One region of the Listeria rocourtiae subsp. hofi genome, then DNA from elsewhere that is predicted to be linked to it. Evidence: riboswitches for the same ligand, from Rfam matches in the RefSeq annotation. Region 1 holds a riboswitch; each other region holds the start of a gene.

Evidence for each region. Region 1 has a riboswitch for S-adenosylmethionine ahead of ssuE (NADPH-dependent FMN reductase). Riboswitches for the same ligand answer to the same signal wherever they lie in the genome.
Region 2: it holds a riboswitch for S-adenosylmethionine, as region 1 does, so the genes downstream of both, metE (5-methyltetrahydropteroyltriglutamate--homocysteine S-methyltransferase) here and ssuE (NADPH-dependent FMN reductase) in region 1, are expected to answer to the same signal.
Region 3: it holds a riboswitch for S-adenosylmethionine, as region 1 does, so the genes downstream of both, metK (methionine adenosyltransferase) here and ssuE (NADPH-dependent FMN reductase) in region 1, are expected to answer to the same signal.

Annotation. Positions count from the first base shown of each region.
Region 1 covers NZ_CAUYTL010000007.1:25,501-32,621, forward strand. The annotation lists gene R8925_RS05075 (hypothetical protein) at 22-657, shown strand; gene R8925_RS05080 (ATP-binding cassette domain-containing protein) at 1,077-1,631, shown strand; gene R8925_RS05085 (ABC transporter permease) at 1,612-2,541, shown strand; gene R8925_RS05090 (VanZ family protein) at 2,572-3,129, shown strand; SAM riboswitch class I at 3,253-3,363, shown strand; gene ssuE (NADPH-dependent FMN reductase) at 3,466-4,011, shown strand; gene R8925_RS05100 (glutaredoxin family protein) at 4,027-4,311, shown strand; gene R8925_RS05105 (LLM class flavin-dependent oxidoreductase) at 4,287-5,285, shown strand; gene R8925_RS05110 (LLM class flavin-dependent oxidoreductase) at 5,306-6,631, shown strand; gene R8925_RS05115 (GNAT family N-acetyltransferase) at 6,644-7,121, shown strand, end outside.
Region 2 covers NZ_CAUYTL010000018.1:51,235-58,355, reverse strand. The annotation lists gene R8925_RS09140 (MFS transporter) at 1-1,070, shown strand, start outside; SAM riboswitch class I at 1,153-1,258, shown strand; gene metE (5-methyltetrahydropteroyltriglutamate--homocysteine S-methyltransferase) at 1,359-3,641, shown strand; gene R8925_RS09130 (aminotransferase class I/II-fold pyridoxal phosphate-dependent enzyme) at 3,714-4,841, shown strand; gene metC (cystathionine beta-lyase) at 4,834-6,003, shown strand; gene R8925_RS09120 (bifunctional homocysteine S-methyltransferase/methylenetetrahydrofolate reductase) at 6,003-7,121, shown strand, end outside.
Region 3 covers NZ_CAUYTL010000018.1:34,107-41,227, forward strand. The annotation lists gene R8925_RS09035 (CDP-glycerol glycerophosphotransferase family protein) at 1-61, opposite strand, end outside; gene tagD (glycerol-3-phosphate cytidylyltransferase) at 143-541, opposite strand; gene asnB (asparagine synthase (glutamine-hydrolyzing)) at 1,267-3,132, opposite strand; gene R8925_RS09050 (carbonic anhydrase) at 3,431-4,210, opposite strand; gene metK (methionine adenosyltransferase) at 4,366-5,580, opposite strand; SAM riboswitch class I at 5,768-5,872, opposite strand; gene R8925_RS09060 (thiol-disulfide oxidoreductase DCC family protein) at 5,935-6,288, opposite strand; gene R8925_RS09065 (hypothetical protein) at 6,414-6,695, shown strand; gene R8925_RS09070 (DUF2584 domain-containing protein) at 6,750-6,992, opposite strand; gene ytkD (RNA deprotection pyrophosphohydrolase) at 6,998-7,121, opposite strand, start outside.

The sequences.
Region 1 (7,121 bases):
GTTGAGGGAATTAATACAGATGTGAAGCTAGAATCAGAAGTATTATCTGATAATTTTGATTTAGAAAAGGCAGTTGCAGAAATACCTTCAGTTTCAGAAATGACTAAGGAGGAGCGCGCTTTATTTGAAAGCATTGTAGAGGAACAAGCTGAGTTATCTGGAATTGAAGATTTGACAGTTATGGAAGATGCATTGACAGACTTTTTCGATGCTAATTCAGAAACGTATAATGATATAGAAGCATCTCAACAAGATTTTGATAATCGCTTACAAGAATCTGAGGATGAGGATATTATTTCTATATACAAAAATGATGTATTGCAAACACTAGCTCCCAAAAAAGTAGAAGCGTTTCAAGTAAGAATAAGTGTGAGGTGGGTCGGAGCTATACTTAATACAGCGATTGGCTTTGTAGTCGGTGGTGGTGTTGGTGCAATACAATCGTTTATCATTAAAAAAGGGAAGAGAGAAGCAAAAAAACTTTTTTCACGGACCGTTGTAAGTAGACTAAAGGCATGGGGGGCTAAAAAATTAGCTGTGTCAGTAGGAGTAGCAGTTACAGTTGCACTCAATTACTTAGATATTGGAACACAGATAGCAAAACAACTAGACAAAAGGGATAAGCGGCCGAACAATGGTTATGTAGATATATACTAATGCAAGAGGTGATTTTTTGAGAACTGGGCTGAAGTATGCTGTATTACTTATTTGGTTAACAGTGTCCATGTATTATTATTATGAAATCTTTCCAAGAACTATTTTATGGTTTATTATAAGTATTCCAGTAGTAGGTTTAGGGTGCCTAGTAATAATAAGTTTATTTGAAAAAAGCAAGTCGAATAAATAAACCAAAAAAATTTGGCACATTTAGAGTGGAAAAACAAATAATATTTTTCGAAAAGTATAGTTTTTTGAAGAGGCAGTTGAATCTCTGATTAAGTTTAAGTATTGCAATTGCCTTATTTATGTAGTCGAATCAGCGGAAAGTGGGGACATAATGCTAGAAATCAAAAATCTAAACAAGAAATACAAACACCAAACTATCCTCTCAAACTTTAGTATGAAACGTGATTCTAATGGGATTATTTTTTTTCTTGGGGAAGAACGGTGCGGGGAAAACGACCTTTTTTAACTGTATTATGGGATTTGAGGATTTTCAAGGCGAGATTGTGAAGCCTGAACGTATTGCGACGGTCCTTGATGAGTCATATTTATATGATAATTTGAATGGAATTGATAATATTTTCTTACTGATTGGGCGTAATTTGTTACAGGAAGAAAAGGCATTTTTGCAGGAATACATAGATGGAAATGTTTTAAAGAGAAAGGTTAGATCGTATTCGTTAGGACAGAAAAAGATTTTGTCTATCCTTATTGCTTTATTTACAAGGCCAGAAATGCTTATCTTAGACGAGGTTTCAAATGGATTAGATCATGAGACGGGAAAATTGATTAAGAGTCTAATGTTGTCTTGTAAAAATGAAATGCTTATTTTAGTATGCGGACATCAGTTTGAGTTTTATAATCGAATCTTGGATGAGGTTTTTGTAATTAATGATACGGAGTTAGTTCAGGTAGATAGAAATGAGTTTACAGATTTGGAGCAAGTTTATGAAAAGTATGTGGGATAGTGTTAGGGCACAATTATTTTATCAGTGGAAGGCTAGATACATCATTTTACTGTTTGTATTTCTTGTTATTTTATCTATTTTTTCGAGTTATGCGCAGTATAGTTCGCTTCAGCAAAAAGAAGATAGATTTGATGCAACGATGGAACTGTACGCAAATGATGGTATTACGCTGAAGCAGGCGCTTGCGGAGGACTTAGATATTAAGAAGGATGGGAATTCAGAGGAGATTAGTAATGTTTTGAAATATGATTATTATCGGGTGATTGCGGCTAAAGTTGCATTAAATCCGTTGAATGCGCCGAATCAAATTTTTACATCGATTGCGATTTTGTTTTTGCCACTTATTTTTGGAATTTATAGTTGTCATGTTGCTTTTTTTGATTTTAAGTATGGGACATTTAAGGGGCAACTATTATTGAGAGGACATCGTTTGTTCTTTATTAGCAAACTTTTATCAGTTATGATTATGGCTGCTGGCACGGTTTTTCTTACTGCATTTCTTTCAATAGGAACGCAATATTTGTTTAATATGGTGATGGGAATTAGGCCGGATATGCGTGTGAATTATTTGGGGGAGTTGCCATTACAAGTTGTATATCAAGTGGTGGTTTTGATTTTGTTTGGAATCTTTTTCTTCCTGTTAACAAGCGCATTACGATCGACTTTGATTAGTATTGTTGTGCTATTTGTATACATGCTAATCGTACCGAATTTGGGCGGCTATGACCTGAAAAATTTGATGTTGCTTACTGTACCTAAAATTTATAATACTTCGGCTTCGACCATGGATGTTGTATCGGGAGAAAATACGAATTTGATGTTAGGTTATTTGGTTGCGGCTGTTATGCTGGGCTTGTTTACTTTTTATGTGTATAAAAGGGATAAGAAGAGGCTCTGTCCTAAACTTTGATTGATAGTAAATTGTGAAGGAGCAATCAGCATGGAGATAACATATGATCCGTTTATTATTATTATTTTAGCAATTGCGATATTGGTCGTGATGGCGATAACTTTGAGATTTCTTTTACAAGGGAAAAAGTTGGATAGTTATTATTTTGCAACGGCTTTGCTCGGAGTCTATCTAGTATTTTTGATTAAGTTCGTGATTTTTCCGTTTACGATTTTTGAGAATTTGTTGGATGCAGGTAGCTATGCAGTGACTGACTACATAAATGTGGTGCCATTTAAGCAACTAATCGATGGGTCGATGGCGGACTGGCACCAGGCTGTTGGTAATGTGTTGCTATTGTTCCCACTTGGGATTTATATAGGTGTGCTGAAAGGAAACCTATATTTCGGAAAATTTATTTGTATAGGTTTGCTTATTTCACTCATGATTGAATCGGTACAATTATTTTTGGATATCGTGTTTATTTATCCGAATCATTTTATGGATGTGACAGATGTTATTTTGAATGTGAGCGGGTTTACTTTGGCTTATTTCGTCAGTAGAACGGAAATTGTACGAAAAATGTATCCGATGAAAAATGATATGTAATAACCTATATCTAATGGTTCTTCATCGTTTTGTGAAAAACCTAACTAATCTAAAAAAACGAAATATTTGTTGACATCTGATTTTAGAGATGGTAAGATACATCCAATCATAAAAATTATACAGTCCTTATTGAGAGTTGGGGGAGGAACCTGGTCCTTTGATCCCACAGCAACCTCTAGTAATAGAACGGTGCTAATTCCAGCAGGTGTGCGCTTTTGGCCTGGCAAATGGGGAGAAGAGGAATCTCTTTTCCAAATTGGAAGGGAGGTTCTTTTTTGTTTTAATTCATAGTAAATACATCGGAAATATATGATTTGGAAGGGGAGTGAGGATGAGATGAGTCGAATCGTGATTTTGTCTGGTAGTCCATCAGTGCAATCGGGAACGGATAAGGTTTTGCGATATGCAGGTGGGATTTTACAGGAGGATGGAATGGAGGTTCGCTTTCACTCTGTGCGTGATTTTGCTGCAGAAACATTGGTGAGCGCGAATTTTAAAGATGTGCAAATCGGGGAATTGGTCGCAGATATAGAGGCGGCGGACGGCGTGATTGTGGGGTCACCGGTCTATAAAGCGTCGTATACTGGGGTTTTGAAGGCGGTTTTGGATTTATTGCCGGAAAGTATTTTGAAAAATAAGGTTGTTCTACCAATTATGTCTGGTGGGAGCAGTGGGCATGTGTTGGCGATTGATTTTGCGCTTAAGCCGTTGCTTGGTGTTTTGAAAGGTGAAGTTTTGCAAGGGGTTTATGTAGTGGATGCACAATTGGATAAGGGGGCGGTTATGCCAATTCGAGATGTGTTGCTGGATGAGCGATTGCGCGGGCAGTTGACGGAATTGGTCGTTGCGGTCGGTAGGCGTGAGATTGGACAAATTAGTTAAAAGGGGATGAACGGGATGACGGAAAAGTTAGCGATTGTCGTATGGGCGAAACGGGGCTGTGATTATTGTGCGGAGGTTAAGGATTATTTGACGAAGGAAGGGCTTGATTTTCAGGTGGTGGATGTTACAGATCATGATGAGCAACGGGAAATTTTACAGGCGAAGTATGGAGTGCGCTATGTTCCAGTGGTTGAAATTGGTCGGGGGCATACATATCGGGGTGTGACGGAGCTCGGATTGCCGGCATTGGAAAAGGCTTTGAGGGAGGCGGAGAAATGGGATTTAGACTCAGTTTATTAGATCAGAGCCCGATTGAGGATGGAAAAAGTGCATATCAGGCGTTGCAGCAAACCATTGCACTAGCGGAAAAGGCTGAAGAATGGGGGTATCATAGGTTTTGGGTTTCGGAGCATCATGATACGAAGTTGCTGGCTGGTGTTTCGCCGGAGGTTTTAGTCTCGCATCTGTTAGCTCGGACATCACGGATTCGGGTTGGCTCGGGTGGCGTGATGTTGCAGCATTATAGTGCATACAAAGTGGCGGAGAACTTTAATTTGTTAGCTACTTTAGCGCCAAATCGAGTGGATTTAGGTGTTGGGAAGGCACCTGGTGGCTTGCCGCTCTCGACGAAGGCTTTGCAATTTGGGCGGTCAGAAAAAACGGATTTTGAGGAACAGTTGGTGCTTTTGAAGCAGTTTGTGGATGGAGAATTGCCTGTTGATCATGTGTTGGCGGGAGTTGGTGTTGATCCTGAGCCACCTACGAAACCGGATATTTTCTTGCTTGGTGCGAGTGTGGCCAGTGCGGAATTGGCGGATACACAGGGTGTGAATTATTGTTTTGCGAAATTTATTAATAGTGATGAAAGGGTTCTACAAGAAGCGGTGACGGCGTATCGGAGGAGGAGTCCGAATGGCGAGTTGATTATTGCAGTTCCAGCTTTAGCAGCGGATACGGAAGAAGAGGCACAGACGCTTGCAGGCGAGCAAAAAGTAGTGCGAGTAACACTATCAACGGGTGTTTCAGTGACTTTACAGACGGTGGCACAGGCGGAGGAATTTGCGAGACAGGCTGGTGTCACTGATTTTAAAGTAGAGGAGTGTGTTGCGGATATTATTGTCGGTACGGCGCAACAGGTGAAGGCGGAATTAGTGCGATTGCGGGCGACGTTTGATGTGGATGAGTTTGTGATTCATACGCCGATTGCAAGACAGGATGTGCGATTTCGGTCGGTGCAGTTGATTAGTGAGGCGATTTTGACAGCGAATGTGTGAAAGGGAAGGGGAAATGAGGAATGGGAAAAATAAAATTTGGTTTGATGTTACATGGTCCTGGTGGGCACATGAACGCGTGGAAACATGAGAGTGTGCCGGTGGATGCGAGTGTGAATTTTGAATTTTATAAGGAACAGGCTTTGAAGGCGGAGGAGGCTGGTTTTGCGCTTGCGTTTGTTGCGGATGGGCTGTTTATTAATGAGAAGTCGATACCGCATTTTTTGAACCGATTCGAGCCTTTGACAGTGCTTTCGGGCTTGGCAGCGGTGACTTCACGGATCGGACTAGTTGGCACGCTTTCGACATCTTATAGTGAGCCTTATACGGTGGCGCGGCAGTTCGGGTCGCTGGATTTGATTAGTAATGGTCGGGCTGGATGGAATGCGGTGACTTCACCTCTTGAGGGTTCGGCGAATAATTATAGTAAGAAGACGCACCCAGAACATGCGTTGCGTTATGAGATTGCGGTGGAGCATTTAGAGGTTGTGAAGGGGCTTTGGGATTCTTGGGAGGATGATGCATTTATACGGAATCCGGAATCGGGGCAGTTTTTTAATCCTGAAAAGTTGCATCGATTGAATCATCAGGGACAGTTTTTCTCTGTGGAGGGACCACTAAATATTGGGCGTTCGAAGCAGGGACAGCCGGTTATTTTTCAAGCGGGTGCGTCGGAACCTGGGAAGGACTTGGCTGCTAAGGATGCAGATGCAGTATTTACGAATGGCGGATCGCTTGAGGAGGCGCAGGTTTTTTATGCAGATGTGAAAGCGCGGACGGTGGCAAATGGTCGAGCGGCGGATGAGATTAAAATTTTTCCTGGGTTTGCGCCGATTATTGGTGAGACACAGGAGGAGGCGGATGCGAAATATGAGAAGATTAAGAATTTAGTTTCGGATGAGGAAGCAATCGCGTATCTTGGTCGTTTTTTTGATCATTTTGATTTTGGGAAGTTTCCACTGGATGAGCCATTTCCTGATATCGGGACGGTTGGTGAAAATAGTTTTCGGGCGACGACGCAGAAAATCAAGGCGGATGCAAAGCGTGAGAGTTTGACGTTACGCGAGGTAGCGCTTCGGGTGACGACACCAAAATCGGCGTTTGTAAGCACGCCGGAGAAGGTTGCGGATGAGTTAATCGCTTGGTTTGATAGCAACGCCGCGGATGGTTTTATTTTTGGAGCGCCAGTTTTGGGAGAAGGGCTGGATGATTTTGTTGCAAAAGTGATTCCAATTTTGGAGGCGCGTGGGTATTATGATCGGAAATATGAGAGTGACACGCTACGTGGGAACTTGGGCTTGCGGTTTAAGGAGAATCGCTATGCAAGTAAAGTTGAAGCGCAAAATTAAGGAGGTATTTTTGTGGGGGATGTTATTCGATTAGCTACGTTGAATGATGCGGTGGTCGTGCATGATGTCTCAATTCGTGGATATAAGCCACTGAAGGATATGGATATCAAATTTGTTGGGGCAACGGCGGACTTGGCAACGGTAGAAGAAAATATTAGGCGCAATGCGAATTATGTGTTGGAGCGGGATGGTCGGATTATTGCTACAGTGACAGTTGCTTTCCCTTGGGCTTTAGGTGAGCGTTCAATTCAGCCATATCCATTTATTTGGTGGTTTGCGGTTGATCCGGATTTTAAGCGACAAGGGGTTGGGACGGCACTTCTGGATTATGTGGAGGAACAGGTTTTAGTAGCGCAAATTAAGGCTCCGGCTGTTTACTTAGCGACGGCGACGCGGCATCCTTGGCTTGTTTCGATTTATGAGCGACGCGGATATGTTGGGTTTTATGAGCACGAGTATGAAGGAGATAATATTATTTTCTTACGCAAAA
Region 2 (7,121 bases), on a different contig from region 1:
AAGGAAAAGGTGTTTCTTCGGGATTGAATGGATTTCATGCCACTGGTATATACATTGGGGTGTTATTAGTATCACCGTTTATTGAGGCGCCTTTACATCGCTTTGGATACAAGCCGATTATTGTTGTTGGAGGTGGACTTGTAGCTGTTGCTTTATTGATATTCCCACTCTGGTTTAATTTATATTTCTGGTTTATTTTACGTTTGCTGATTGGTGTGGGAGATCATATGTTGCACTTTTCTTCTCAGACTTGGATTGGGGCAATGAGTCATCCTTCGAAGCGTGGCAGGAATATGGCGATTTATGGGCTGTTTTTTTCACTGGGGTTTGCAATCGGGCCGCAGTTAGTGAATTTGATGGCAATTAATGCGAATTTACCATTTCTTATATCGGGCATTCTGGTTCTGATTGCTTGGGGACTTGTATGGTTTCTTAGGAATGAGTTTGTTGCAGAGAGTGCGGTTATACGTGAAATTTCTTTTTTTGGTAGTTTGAAGAGGTTTTCGGGTGTGTTTAAATTGGCTTGGATTGCAATGCTTCCGCCTTTTGTTTACGGGATATTGGAGACTGCGCTTAATGCTACTTTTCCTATTGTTGGGCTTCGTGATGGGATTCCACAGGCCATGGTCGTGACGATTATTTCTGCTTTTTCAGTAGGGACGATTTTATTTCAGGTTCCAATTGGGATTTTGAGTGATAGGATTGGTAGGGCTAAGGTTTTACCGATTTTTGTAGGAGTGGGGGCTGCATTATTTTTTGTGACGGCTTTTGTTTCTAATAGTATTTTATTGATTGCGATGTTTTTTGTTATGGGGATTTTTCTTGGGTCGATGTATTCACTTGGATTGTCTTATATGACGGATCTGACGCCGCTTGAGCTGTTACCTGCTGGAAATATTTTAGTAGGGATGAGCTTTAGTTTGGGAAGTATTATTGGCCCTTCTGCGACAGGAATCATGATTGGTTTATTCGGGAACGATGTGTTTTATTTTGTGATTACTGGGCTATTGGTTGTGGCTTTTCTGGCCTTGTTTTTTGGGAATGCTCGAAAAAGTTCGACAATAGTGTGATTTTTTAGTTGACAGGAATTTCATGGGATGGTAATATAAATTCAATACATCAGAACTGGATGTAATTAATTTCATATGATAACTCTTATTGTGAGTGGTAGAGGGACTGGCCCTGTGAAACCCGGCAACCTTTCAGTTTTTGAAAAGGTGCTAAATCCTGCGAAACATCATGTTTCGAAAGATAAGAGAGTGAATACGGATTTGTATTTTTAGATATTCGTAGCCTCTCTGGTCTTTGCTGGAGGGGCTTTTTATATGAAAAAAATAATGAAGGATTGGTGATGCGAAATGGCGAAAGTTCAAAGTTCAAATTTGGGGTATCCGCGTTTAGGTGAGAAACGTGAGTGGAAGAAGGCGCTTGAAAATTATTGGAATGCTAAGATTTCTGAAGAGCAATTACTTTCTGAAACTAAAGAATTGCGTTTACAATCTTTGAAAAAACAACAGGATAAGGGGATTGATTTGATTCCAGTAGGAGATTTTTCTTTCTATGATCACATTTTAGATACGAGTATCACGTTTGGAATTGTGCCAAAACGGTTTGGCTATGAGGCTGGGAAAGTGGATCTTGATACATATTTCGAGGTTGCGCGTGGGAATGATGGTGCCGTGGCTTCGGAAATGACGAAGTGGTTTAATACGAATTATCACTATATTGTGCCTGAGCTTGTGGATGCGAAGCCGCAGTTGACGGAGAATCGGGCATTGTTTTACTATGAGGAAGCGAAAAAAGAACTTGGTATCGATGGAAAACCAGTTATTGTTGGACCGATTACTTATTTGAAATTGGCAAAAGGGAATGCTGATTTTAAAGGGTTATTGAATCAGTTAGTTCCGCTTTATGGTCAAATTTTGAAGGAGTTGCAGGATGCTGGTGCGAAATGGGTGCAGATTGATGAGCCTTACTTGGCCACTAGTTTTGACAAGGAAGAGCTGGCTTTGTTTGAGGAAGTTTATGCTTCGTTTAAGGATGTTGCGCCTGAATTGAAGATTGAATTGCAAACCTATTTTGAAAGTCTTGATTATTTTGAAGAGGTTGTTAAACTGCCTGTGGATGCGATTGGTGTAGATTTTGTTCATGATCACGGGGAGTCGATTGAAGCGCTTGAGAAATTTGGTTTTCCTGAGGATAAAACATTGGCAGCTGGGGTGATTGATGGACGTAATGTATGGCGCGCAGATTTGGATGCGAAGTTAGCATTATTGGAGCGAATTGCAAAAGTTGTATCGAAAGATCGCTTGATTGTACAGCCTTCTAGTTCATTGCTACACGTACCTGTAACAAAAGCGAGTGAGTCTGATTTAGATGACGTGCTACTTGGAGGCTTGTCATTTGCGGATGAGAAGTTGGTAGAGTTAGTAGCGCTTACGGGGGCACTGAACGGGGATGCGGTTGCGACGGAATTTGCAGAGGCGAAAGAAGCATTATCAGCAATTAATGGATCGCATCACCGAAATAATGCGGAGGTTCAGGAAGCGATTCGCAATTTAGAGAATGTAGATGTTAAACGTGAATTACCTTTTGCTCAGCGGATTAAGTTGCAGCATGAGTGGTTACAGTTGCCCTTATTGCCGACAACGACGATTGGTAGTTTCCCGCAGTCGCCTGAGGTCAGGAAGAAACGCTCGGATTGGTTAAAAAATGTGATTACGGATGCGGAGTATGAGAAATTCATTGAGGTGGAGACGGAGCGCTGGATTCGGATTCAAGAGGATTTGGATTTGGATGTGCTCGTACACGGTGAGTTTGAAAGAACGGATATGGTGGAGTATTTTGGTCAGAAGCTAGATGGATTCCAAGCGACAAAATTTGGTTGGGTGCAGTCATATGGTTCGCGTGCGGTGCGTCCGCCATTGGTTTATGGAGATGTTGCGTTTACGGAGGCAATCACGGTGAAGGAAAGTGTTTATGCACAATCATTGACGGATCGTCCTGTGAAGGGAATGTTGACGGCGCCTGTTACGATTATCAACTGGTCGTTTGTGCGTGATGATGTGCCAGATTATGTGGTGGCGAATCAGGTTGGTTTGGCGCTACGTAAAGAGGTGGAGGCACTTGAGGAAGCTGGTATTCGTGTAATTCAAGTGGATGAACCGGCGCTTCGTGAAGGTTTACCACTGAAACGTTCGAGATGGCAGAAGTACTTGGATGATGCGGTATATTCATTCAAGTTAACGACAACTTCGGTTAAGAATGATACACAAATTCATACGCATATGTGTTATGCGGAGTTTGAAGATATAATCGATACGATTAGCGCACTTGATGCAGATGTAATTTCAATTGAGACTTCACGTAGTCACGGTGAAATTATTGAGACTTTTGAGAGAGTTGGATATGATAAGGAAATTGGTCTTGGTGTATATGATATTCATAGCCCGCGTGTTCCGACTACGGGTGAGATTCAGGAAAATATTCATCGAGCTCTAAAAGTGATTGATGCGCGTCAGTTCTGGGTGAATCCGGATTGCGGTCTAAAAACGCGTAAGGAGAAAGAAACGATTGCAGCATTGCAGGACATGGTGCGTGCGACGAAAGAGATTCGTGAAACGTACAAAGTTATAAAATAATAGGAAATGAGGCGCTAGGAACGGCATGATGTTGCTACTCTTAGCGCTTTTAAATTGATGGAGGGGATTGGATTGACAAAACTAAAAAAAGAAACAATTGTAGCACAAATTGGAAATCGAAAAAGCGGGGCGACCGGTGCTGTGAACATGCCTATTTATTTGTCAACTGCATATCGTCATGAAGATCTTGGTGTTTCAACGGGGTATGACTATACGAGAACAGGGAATCCGACGCGAGAGGTTTTGGAGGAAGCGCTAGCGACGTTAGAAAATGGGACAGCTGGTTTTGCGACAAGCTCGGGAATGAGTGCGATTCAGCTGATTTTTACATTGTTTTCGAGTGGCGATCATATTATTTCTTCGCGGGATCTATATGGTGGTACATATCGTTATTTTGAATTGATTGCGAAAAAGTATGGCGTAGATTTTTCTTATTGGGAAACGACGGATATTGATGATTTAGAAAGTTTGATAACGCCTGGAACGAAGGCTGTATTTATCGAAACGCCGACGAATCCTTTGATGGTGGAGACTGATCTTACCGCTGTTGTGGCTTTTGCGAAGAAACATGATCTATTGGTAATTGTAGATAATACATTTTTAACGCCAATTTTGCAGCAACCGCTTGATTTGGACGCAGATATTGTTTTTCATAGTGCAACGAAATATCTCGGCGGGCATAATGATGTGTTGGCAGGTGCAGTGATTGTGAAAAGTGAGGATTTAGCGTTGCAATTGCGTGATTTTCATAATTCTATTGGCGCGGTGCTTTCGCCGTTTGATAGTTGGTTGTTGATGCGCGGACTAAAAACGCTTGTTTTGAGGGTGGAGCAGCATCAGAAAAATGCGCGGAAAGTGGCGGAATTTTTAGATGGTCATGAAGCTGTAACGAAAGTACTCTATCCTGGAAAAGGTGGCATGGTGAGTTTCTTGATTAAGGATGCTACACTTGTTTCACCATTGTTGCGGAGTTTGAAATTATTTACATTTGCGGAGAGTTTAGGTGGTGTGGAGAGTTTGATTACGTATCCAGTGACGCAAACGCATGCAGATGTGCCGCGCAAGCTTCGGGAATCTTATGGTTTAACGGATGAATTGTTACGTATTTCTGTTGGCATTGAGAGCAGTGATGACTTAATTGCTGATTTGGATCAAGCTTTGGCGTTGGTTTTGAAGGAAGAGGTGGGTATAAATGAGTGATGACTTTTCATTTGATACGAAAGTGGTGCATGCAAGTCTTGGAATTGATGAGGCAACTGGTGCACTGAACACGCCGCTTCACTTGTCATCAACGTTTCATCAGCCGGATTTTGATAATTACCACGTGTTTGATTATGCGAGATCTGGGAACCCGACGCGTCAGGCTGTGGAGGAAGCAATTGCTAAACTGGAGAACGGAACGCATGGTTTTGCATTTGCAACTGGCATGGCTGCAATTTCAGCGGCGCTGTTAACTTTGTCGCAGGGGGATCATTTTATTATTTCTGGTGATGTTTATGGCGGGACATTTCGGTTAACGGAGCAGGTTTTACCGCGGTTTGGTATTGCTCATACGTTTGTGGATATGGGTGATTTGGATGCTATTGCTGCGGCTTTTCAGGAAAATACGAAGTTGGTTTATGTGGAGACGCCTTCGAATCCATTAATGCGAGTGACGGATATTGCAGCGGTGGCAAGGCTCGCGAAGCAACATAACTGCTATACATTTGTGGATAATACATTTTTAACGCCAGCTTTGCAACGACCACTTGATTTGGGCGCGGATTTGGTGGTACACAGTGCAACGAAATTTATTGGTGGACATAGTGATATTTTGGCGGGGCTTGTGGTTACTAATAATGAGGAGTTAGCTAAACAGGTCTATTTTATACAAAATTCAACAGGTGGCGTGCTTGGTGTGCAGGATTGTTGGTTGTTGTTACGCGGGCTAAAAACGCTTGCTGTTCGAATGAGCGTGGGTACAGCATCGACGCAGAAACTGGCAGAATTTTTGCAAATGGAAGAACGGGTGGAGGAAGTTTTTTATCCTGGGCTTGTGAGTCATCCGGATTATGCAATTCAACAGCAACAGGCAGATTCTGCGGGGGCAGTCTTGTCGTTTGACCTCGGTAGTGAAGAGGCGGCGCGACAATTTGTGAATCATGTGAAATTGCCAGTATTTTCGGTGAGTCTTGGTGCGGTGGAGAGCATTTTATCGTATCCGGCTCGGATGTCACATGCGGCAATTCCGGAGGCTGAACGGTTAAAACTTGGTATTACGCCAGGATTATTACGTTTTTCGGCGGGGCTTGAGGATGTGGATGACATTATCGCAGACTTCCAGCAGGCGCTTGCTTATACAGTGGAAAGGAGTGCTCGTTGATGAATTTACGCCGCGATTTAAGTGAAAAAGTGTTAATTGCTGATGGTGCAATGGGTACGTTGCTTTATTCTTACGGAGTTGACCGTTCCTTTGAAGAGTTGAATTTATCACATCCAGATGATATCGTTGCAATCCATCGGGCTTATATCGAGGCTGGAGCGGATATTATCCAAACGAACACGTATAGCGCCAATTATATTAAGTTGTCGCGGTATGGGTTGGAAGATGATATAAAAAAAATAAATCAGGCGGCGGTGCGGCATGCGAAAGAGGCGGCGCGCGGTACTGGTGTGTATATTTTTGGTACAATTGGCGGTATAAATGGGGCTAATGATGCGCGAATTGCGGCTCCAAGCCTGGAAGAGATTAAGCGGAGTTTTCGCGAGCAGCTTTATTGTTTGTTGCTAGAAGGTGTTGATGCCATTTTACTTGAGACTTATTATGACTTAGATGAGTTGAAAGCAGTGTTAAAAATTACGCGTGAAACAACAGACTTACCAATTGTAGCTAATGTTTCGATGCATGAACCAGGACTTTTGCAAAATGGGCAAACATTGGCATCGGCGTTGCGGGAGCTGGCGGAGTTGGGAGCGGACGTTGTTGGTGCAAATTGCCGACTTGGTCCATATCATATGTCTAAAGCGCTTGAGACGGTGCCACTTCTTGAGAATGCTTATTTAGCTGCTTATCCGAATGCGAGTTTACCGCAGATGGATGAAGGGAAAGTGGTTTACCAAACGGAAACAGATTATTTTGAGCAGTATGGGGAGATTTTCAGACAAGAAGGAGTGCGTTTGATAGGTGGGTGTTGTGGCACAACGCCGGATCATATTCGTGCGCTACGTCGTGGTTTGAAGTCTCTAGAACCGGTGACGTCCAAAGTAGTACATCCAATTTTGGAATTGGCGGAGTTGGACGTGGCAGAGGATACGGGTGTGCGTCTGACGGATAAGGTGAAGGAACAATATACAGTGTTAGTGGAGCTTGATCCGCCACGGACTTTTGATACGGCGAAGTTTTTCGAAGGGGCGCAGGAGCTTGATGAAGCAGGTGTGGACGCAATTACGATTTCTGATAATTCGCTTGCGACACCAAGGATTAGTAACATGGCATTGGCG
Region 3 (7,121 bases), on a different contig from region 1:
GATTACTACGACTCGTACCCCCTGGCGAAAAAACATTAAATCCTATAATAGCAACCTTCATCTCGCTGACTCCTCAATTTCAAAAAAAATCTCTCTTCACAAAAGCACAATCTGCTTTTTTAAGAAGAGGAACACCGTGGCATTACGTTTGAACACTGCCTGCAAGTTGCTGCTTGATATAAGTTGTCGAGATATCTTTTGTCCGCTCCAAATAACAGACCTCACAATAATCACTCAAAAAATCAAACTTCCCTTTCCAATCATCGCCCATTACAAAAATATCAATTTGATTGTTCCCTATATCTGTCACTTTTTGATCCCAAGTAATCTCTGGAATCACTTGATCAACATGTTTGATAGCCTCCAACAGATACTTGCGTTGCTCATAATTATGAAATGCTTTCTTATCTTTTAATTGATTAAATTCATCTGTAGATAGAACTACCGTCAAGTGATCCCCTAATCCTTTGGCACGTTCTAGTAATCGAATATGTCCCCAATGCAACAAATCAAATGTCCCGTATGTGATAACTTTTTTCATCGTAATGACTCCCTCTCCTACTTGTGGTAAAAAATTTATGTCTCCTAACACTGAAAACCGTATGAAATAAAAAAGTAATTAGCTATCAAGAGGAAGCATCATTCCCGAAAGATTCAATTTTAACTTTTGTAAAATTCTAAATAGTGCAATCGAATAAGTTAAACGATCTATGATTTATCCTTCTTAATCTAAAAAACCATACGCCTGTATTCCACTTTTTTATTAATCGCAACGATGTACTTTCATCATTATACATACGAAACTTCGTATATACAATAGATTCCAAAACATTTCACTTTTTATACATATTTTGATTGTTTTTGTGTAACCTATGCCATTTTTGCGAAACAGATTCGTTCACTTTTTTAGCATTGATGCGCCTTTAAAATTAAAATTATTAATTTTAAAATAAACTACTCTTTTTTTAACAAATTATTCCTTACATTTAAAAAAAACAGAACATTCTATTATTTATTCTGAAAATAGTAATTATTAATCTGTTTATATTAAAAATGTAACGGTTTCTATTCCCTTATTGATTATACAACCGTAATCCTAGGTATTCAAGCTTTCCTAAAAAGATTCACCATATGTTCACAAAGGTACGTTATAAATGGATTATTAGCTTTTTTTCACATGATTTTTCTTAAAAAAAGAATACTTTTGCACCAAAATAGCAAAAAACACCTCACCTGAAAAGGCTTGGTGCTTTCATTAGCATTACATCATTTACCGAAATCATACTTATTCTCTATATACACATCATACCAAATCATGAAAATAACGACCGTCCAAATTTTACGGCTATAGTCTTGTTTCCCAGCACAATGATCCTCTAGTAATTGTAGCACGTATTTTTTATTGATTAGGTGCTCGGTTTGTGAATCGCGGATAGTATCTTTCACCCACTGATTCATCTCATCTTTTAACCAATGGCGAATCGGTACAGGAAATCCTAGTTTTCGGCGATTCAGCACATGATCTGGTACGAAAGCCTCTGCCGCTTTGCGTAAGACATATTTCGTTGTGCCATTCGTTGTCTTAAGCGAGGCAGGAATGTCTTGAGCAACTCGGAAAACTTCTTTATCCAAAAACGGTACACGAACTTCTAGTGAATTTGCCATTGTCATACGGTCAGCTTTTAGTAAAATGTCACCACGCATCCACGTATGAATATCAATGTATTGCATCCGTTCAACAGGATTGTAACCTACTGTTTCTGCGTATAGTGGATTAGTAATTTCTGTGTAGTCATGACCTGTTTGATATTTTGGTAATAAAATCTTTTTCTCAGCTTCTGTAAACATTTTTGCGTTACCGATATAACGTTCTTCCATCGGTGTTGTTCCGCGTTCTAAGAAACTCTTACCACGCATTCCTTCAGGCATCACATTAGCTACGCCTCGTAACATTGACTTCAAAGCGCCTGGCATTTTGTTGAACATCGAAAGCGAATTTGGTTCATTATAAATATTATAGCCTCCGAAAAGTTCATCTGCTCCCTCCCCTGATAGAGCAACCGTTACGTGTTTTCGTGCTTCACGTGATAGGAAATACAATGGAATAGCAGCAGGGTCAGCCAATGGATCATCCATATGCCAAACAATTTTCGGCAATTCGTCCATGTATTCTTGCGGTGTAATGATGTAGCTGATATTCTCCACACCTAGCTTCTCAGCAGTTTCCTTGGCAACATCGACTTCACTAAAGCCATCGCGTTCAAAACCAACAGAGAATGTTTTAATTGCAGGATGGTATTCTTTCGCAATGGCCGCGATGATCGAGGAATCAATTCCACCAGACAAGAACGAACCAACTGGCACGTCACTACGCATGTGCATTTTCACAGAATCATACATCACATCACGAATTTCTTTAATAAATGTATCTTCGGATTTGGCTACTGGCTGGAATTTCGCTTTCCAATATTGGCTAATCTGCATGGACTCCCCAATATTTTTCGTAAAGTAATGGCCTGGTTCTAAACGTTTAATGCCTTGCGTCAGCGAATCCGGCTCTGGGACAAACTGGAATGTCATATAATTTTGCAATGATACTTCATCTAGCTTTGTCGATTTCATTGCATGCAAAATCGATTTTTTCTCAGAGCCCATATACAACTTACCATCTTCTTCTGCATAGAAAAACGGCTTAATACCGAATGGATCGCGCGCGCCGTAAATTCTTTGTTCTTGCTTATCCCAAATAACAAAGCCAAACATACCGCGCAATTGTTCCGCTGTCTTCTCTTTATATTTGGCATATGTAGCAATAATAACTTCTGTATCACTGCTCGTATCAAATGTCATACCTTCTTTTACCAAGTTCTCACGCAGTTCCACATAATTATAAATCTCACCATTAAAAATTATCCAATACCGCTCATTCTCATACGTCAGCGGTTGATGACCGTTCTCCACATCAATAATGCTGAGGCGACGGAAGCCAAACTGAACATGCTCATCCGTAAAATAACCCTCATCATCAGGGCCACGGTGGGTAATCATGTCGTTCATTTGCTTAAACGTTTCCTTCTCTTCGCCAGTAATTTCAGCAATGCGGTCATGTACGCATCCAATAAATCCACACATCGTCACATTTCTCCTCTATTTTTAAACTAGTTATGTCCATTTTTTCAACAACGTCTATCATATCATAAATTGGGTTTGTTTGAACAGCATCCAGCAAAAAAAGACCTAGAAAAATCATGTAACATGAACTTTCCAGACCTTTTATTGAAAATGAATAGCCGCCAAACTACAGCGGGCCGCACAATGCTCAGATCCTAGGCAAAAGCGAGTACCGAAGCGGAGCGTACGATTTGTACGTGAGCATCGGAACACAGCTTTTAACGACGGAGATGAGTATTGTGCGGCCCACTGTGCCTTTTTAGTTGTCTGTGTGTTTTAATACTGGACGATCGTGCAACGGTTGAATTTTACGGTTGTTGCCGTCGTAGTATTTGTTAAATTCTTCAATTTGTTCTTTGGAAACTTCTACCGGAGTTGACATGACGTACCATTCCACGTTTTCTGAAAGTGGTGGTGTTGTCAGTGATCCTAGGTAGTGATAGTATGATTTGTTTGTTGGTAGTAAAGCTGCTACATCAATCGGTTCGCTAACTGTTGTTTTTTCCCCTTTTTTAACATTGTTTAAAATGCTTTGGAATGCCGGATTTGCTTTTCCTTCTTTAAAGAAAACTCCAATAACTGCTAAACGACTATCTTGATGTTCATTTACAAAGTGAGCTTCGATTGGATAATGTTTACCATCAACTGTATGCTCACTTTCTGCGTGGAAATGAAATTGGTTCAATTCAAATTTACGACCGTTAATTGTTGCTTGCCCACCATCATCGACTTGGATGCTATGGCCATTATCTACTTCATCTGTTACTTTTTGATTATAATTTAATTCGATTGTACCTGCATCTTTCATTGGTTCTGTTTTTGCTGTTTCAATATTGATTGGGGATTGTGTATCTCCCGCTTCAAATTGCCACGCTTTTTGATCATGATAGTCTAGATGATCTTCATGTTTTGCTGCTGATTCTGTTTTTGCTGTTTTTTCTTCTTTTTTAGTATCGTTGCTCGCATCGCTATTACCACAACCTGCTACGAGGATAAGTGATGCCGCGATTGCTGAAGCTGCTAATAGTTTTGTTTTCATGTTGAAAACCCCTTTCATTAAGTAACTTAATTATTATATTATATAATGATTCATAAGTGTGTGTAGTTTTTGTGACAAAAATAGGCCTTTTTATACAAGAAAGCATCAAATATGTAAAAAACCTAGCTGGATTGGCTCCAAAGCTAGGCTTCTGTTTATGAATTTATATTTGCAGTTTCTAATAGAAATTCTTTCATATGTGGTGCTTTATCTATTTTTTCCCATGGTAAATCTAAATCCAATCTTCCAAAATGGCCGAATGCCGCTGTTTGACGATAAATCGGGCGACGTAAGTCAAGCATCTTGATGATTCCGGCTGGACGTAAATCAAAGAATTTATTTACAGCATCAATTAGATCTTGCTCACTGTATTGACTCGTTCCATATGTGTCTATAGAAATCGATACTGGATGAGCAACTCCGATAGCATAGGCCAACTGTACCTCTACCTTTTTAGCAAGACCAGCTGCAACGATATTTTTAGCAACGTAGCGGGCAGCATACGCTCCTGAACGGTCTACTTTTGTTGGGTCTTTACCTGAAAATGCACCTCCACCGTGACGAGCATAACCACCATATGTGTCTACAATGATTTTGCGACCTGTTAAACCTGCATCTCCTTGAGGTCCACCGATGACGAAGCGACCTGTTGGATTAATGAAGTACTTCGTTTCTGCATCGAGAAGTCGCGAATCAATGACTTCTTCAATGACTAGTTTATGCAAATCTGATGCAATTTGTTCCTGTGAAATATCTGGATGATGCTGTGTAGAAATAACTATCGTATCGATACGAATTGGTTGGTTATTATCATCATATTCCACGGTTACTTGTGTTTTAGCATCTGGGCGTAGGTAAGTGAGTATATTATTCTTCCGTAATTCCGCAATTTTACGTGAAAGTGCATGTGCTAGCGAGATTGGAAGTGGCATTAATTCCTCTGTCTCATCTGTTGCAAAGCCGAACATTAAGCCTTGGTCCCCCGCTCCAATAGCATCAATCGCTGCGTCTTCCGAACCATCGCGTGATTCTAAAGCGACATCAACACCTTGCGCGATATCTGGTGACTGCTCATCGATTGCCGTTAAAACAGCACATGTTTCTGCATCAAAACCATATTTTGCACGTGTGTACCCTATTTCCTTAATTGTATCACGCACAATTTTTGGAATGTCCACGTAAGTCGATGTTGTTATTTCTCCTGCTACAAGTACTAGCCCAGTCGTTACAGTCGTTTCACAAGCAACACGAGCATCAGCATCTTTCGTTAATATTGCATCCAAAATTGCATCTGATATTTGATCTGCAATTTTATCTGGATGTCCATCAGAAACAGATTCTGACGTAAATAAATGACGGTTTCTTGCCATTCTTTATTTCCTCCTTTTTCTTCTCCATCGCGAAGTGGTTTGCAAAAATGCGAACTTATCGTCTGTTTCCTTCTAGTCTCGTTCACGCTTTATATGACATGACTCATGCCATGTCAACAAAAAACCTTCTCCCTATTTGCCAATTGCACGCGGAATAGAGAGAAGGTTATTATTTACAATACCTTCGCTCTCATCGATCAGGAATTCACTTCCTGCCACAGGTTAGCACCTTACAATATTTGTAGGTTGCCGGGTTTCAAAGGGCCAGTCCCTCTACCGCTCTGGATAAGAGTTTAATTTAGTTTTCACGTTATTGTAACATATTTCAGCTTTATTGTCACGCACAAAAATTTTTCATGTTTGCTCCTGCTTCTTTTTTCGAATATCACATGTTCTATTGTCTGCAACAACACTATATCCAAAACGGCCTGCTGGTTTTAGAAATGGTAAATACATGATGAGTCCAATCAAGCCGGTTAGTGGAAAACGCAATAGCATCCTACGAATCGCAAAAAAACCTTTTTTCGCATCACCATTCGGGGTAATGAGATGAATTTCGCGCATTAGTTCCTCTTGCGTAAACCCAGTGTTCTCTGATTCTTGAAGCGGTTTCCATTCAATGACATGCATCCAATCCAGCTTTTCAAAGAGTCGTTTTGTCGCCTTACAGAATCGGCAGTTTTGATCGTATAGAACAATATCCTTCATCCTATTTCAGCTCCTTAGATTATGTTTCCTGTTTACCATTCTCCCTAAACTATGTTAAAATGAACTTTATACATTGGGATTTCCCACATTGTATGAATGCTTGGTTCACCAAAGGAGAAGAAACTATGATATTTTCAACGTTAACTTTGATTATTTTTGCGATTTTTATTATCGCTGTGTGCATTTTTGAATTTATTTTAAAATGGCGCTGGTTCAAGTACTTTTTAGCAACAATAGGCTTGATTGCAAGCGCAGTTATATTCTTTATTAGTTTTTACAGTGGCGGGGTTGCACAGGCTGAGATTGCGATTGCTATTTTTATCGCTACACTTGGAGAGTATATTTTCTCCTTGATTATTAGCATTGTCGCTTGGATTCGTCGGATGTCAAATAAAACAAATGCCTAAGTAACTATTAAAAAAGTTGAGCCTTGCACCGCTTAGGCTCAACTTTTTTGTCGTTTAATTACTGGAATTCAAGGATATTAGCTCGTATGTAATAATCGTCTTATTGTCCTCCCAAATTAGTTTTAGGGGCACAGCAATACCGTTTGTCTCACTTTCTTTTGTCGTCCGAACTTCTACTGGAACATCAATCGGATAAATCCGGTATCCAGCCTTTTCCAACTCGAAAAAATTATCTGAAACCCGCTTTTCCTTTCCCTTTGTTACAATCATTGTATTGACTTCTAATGGCATTCCCATGCTTATTACCTCCAATTATTCATTTTTAGTTGGCGCATCGCTTCTTGAATCACGACTTGCATCCCTTCATCCTGCATAAAAAAACTGAACTGTTTTTGCTGAACGATATTCGCTAAATCCCCAGCTATC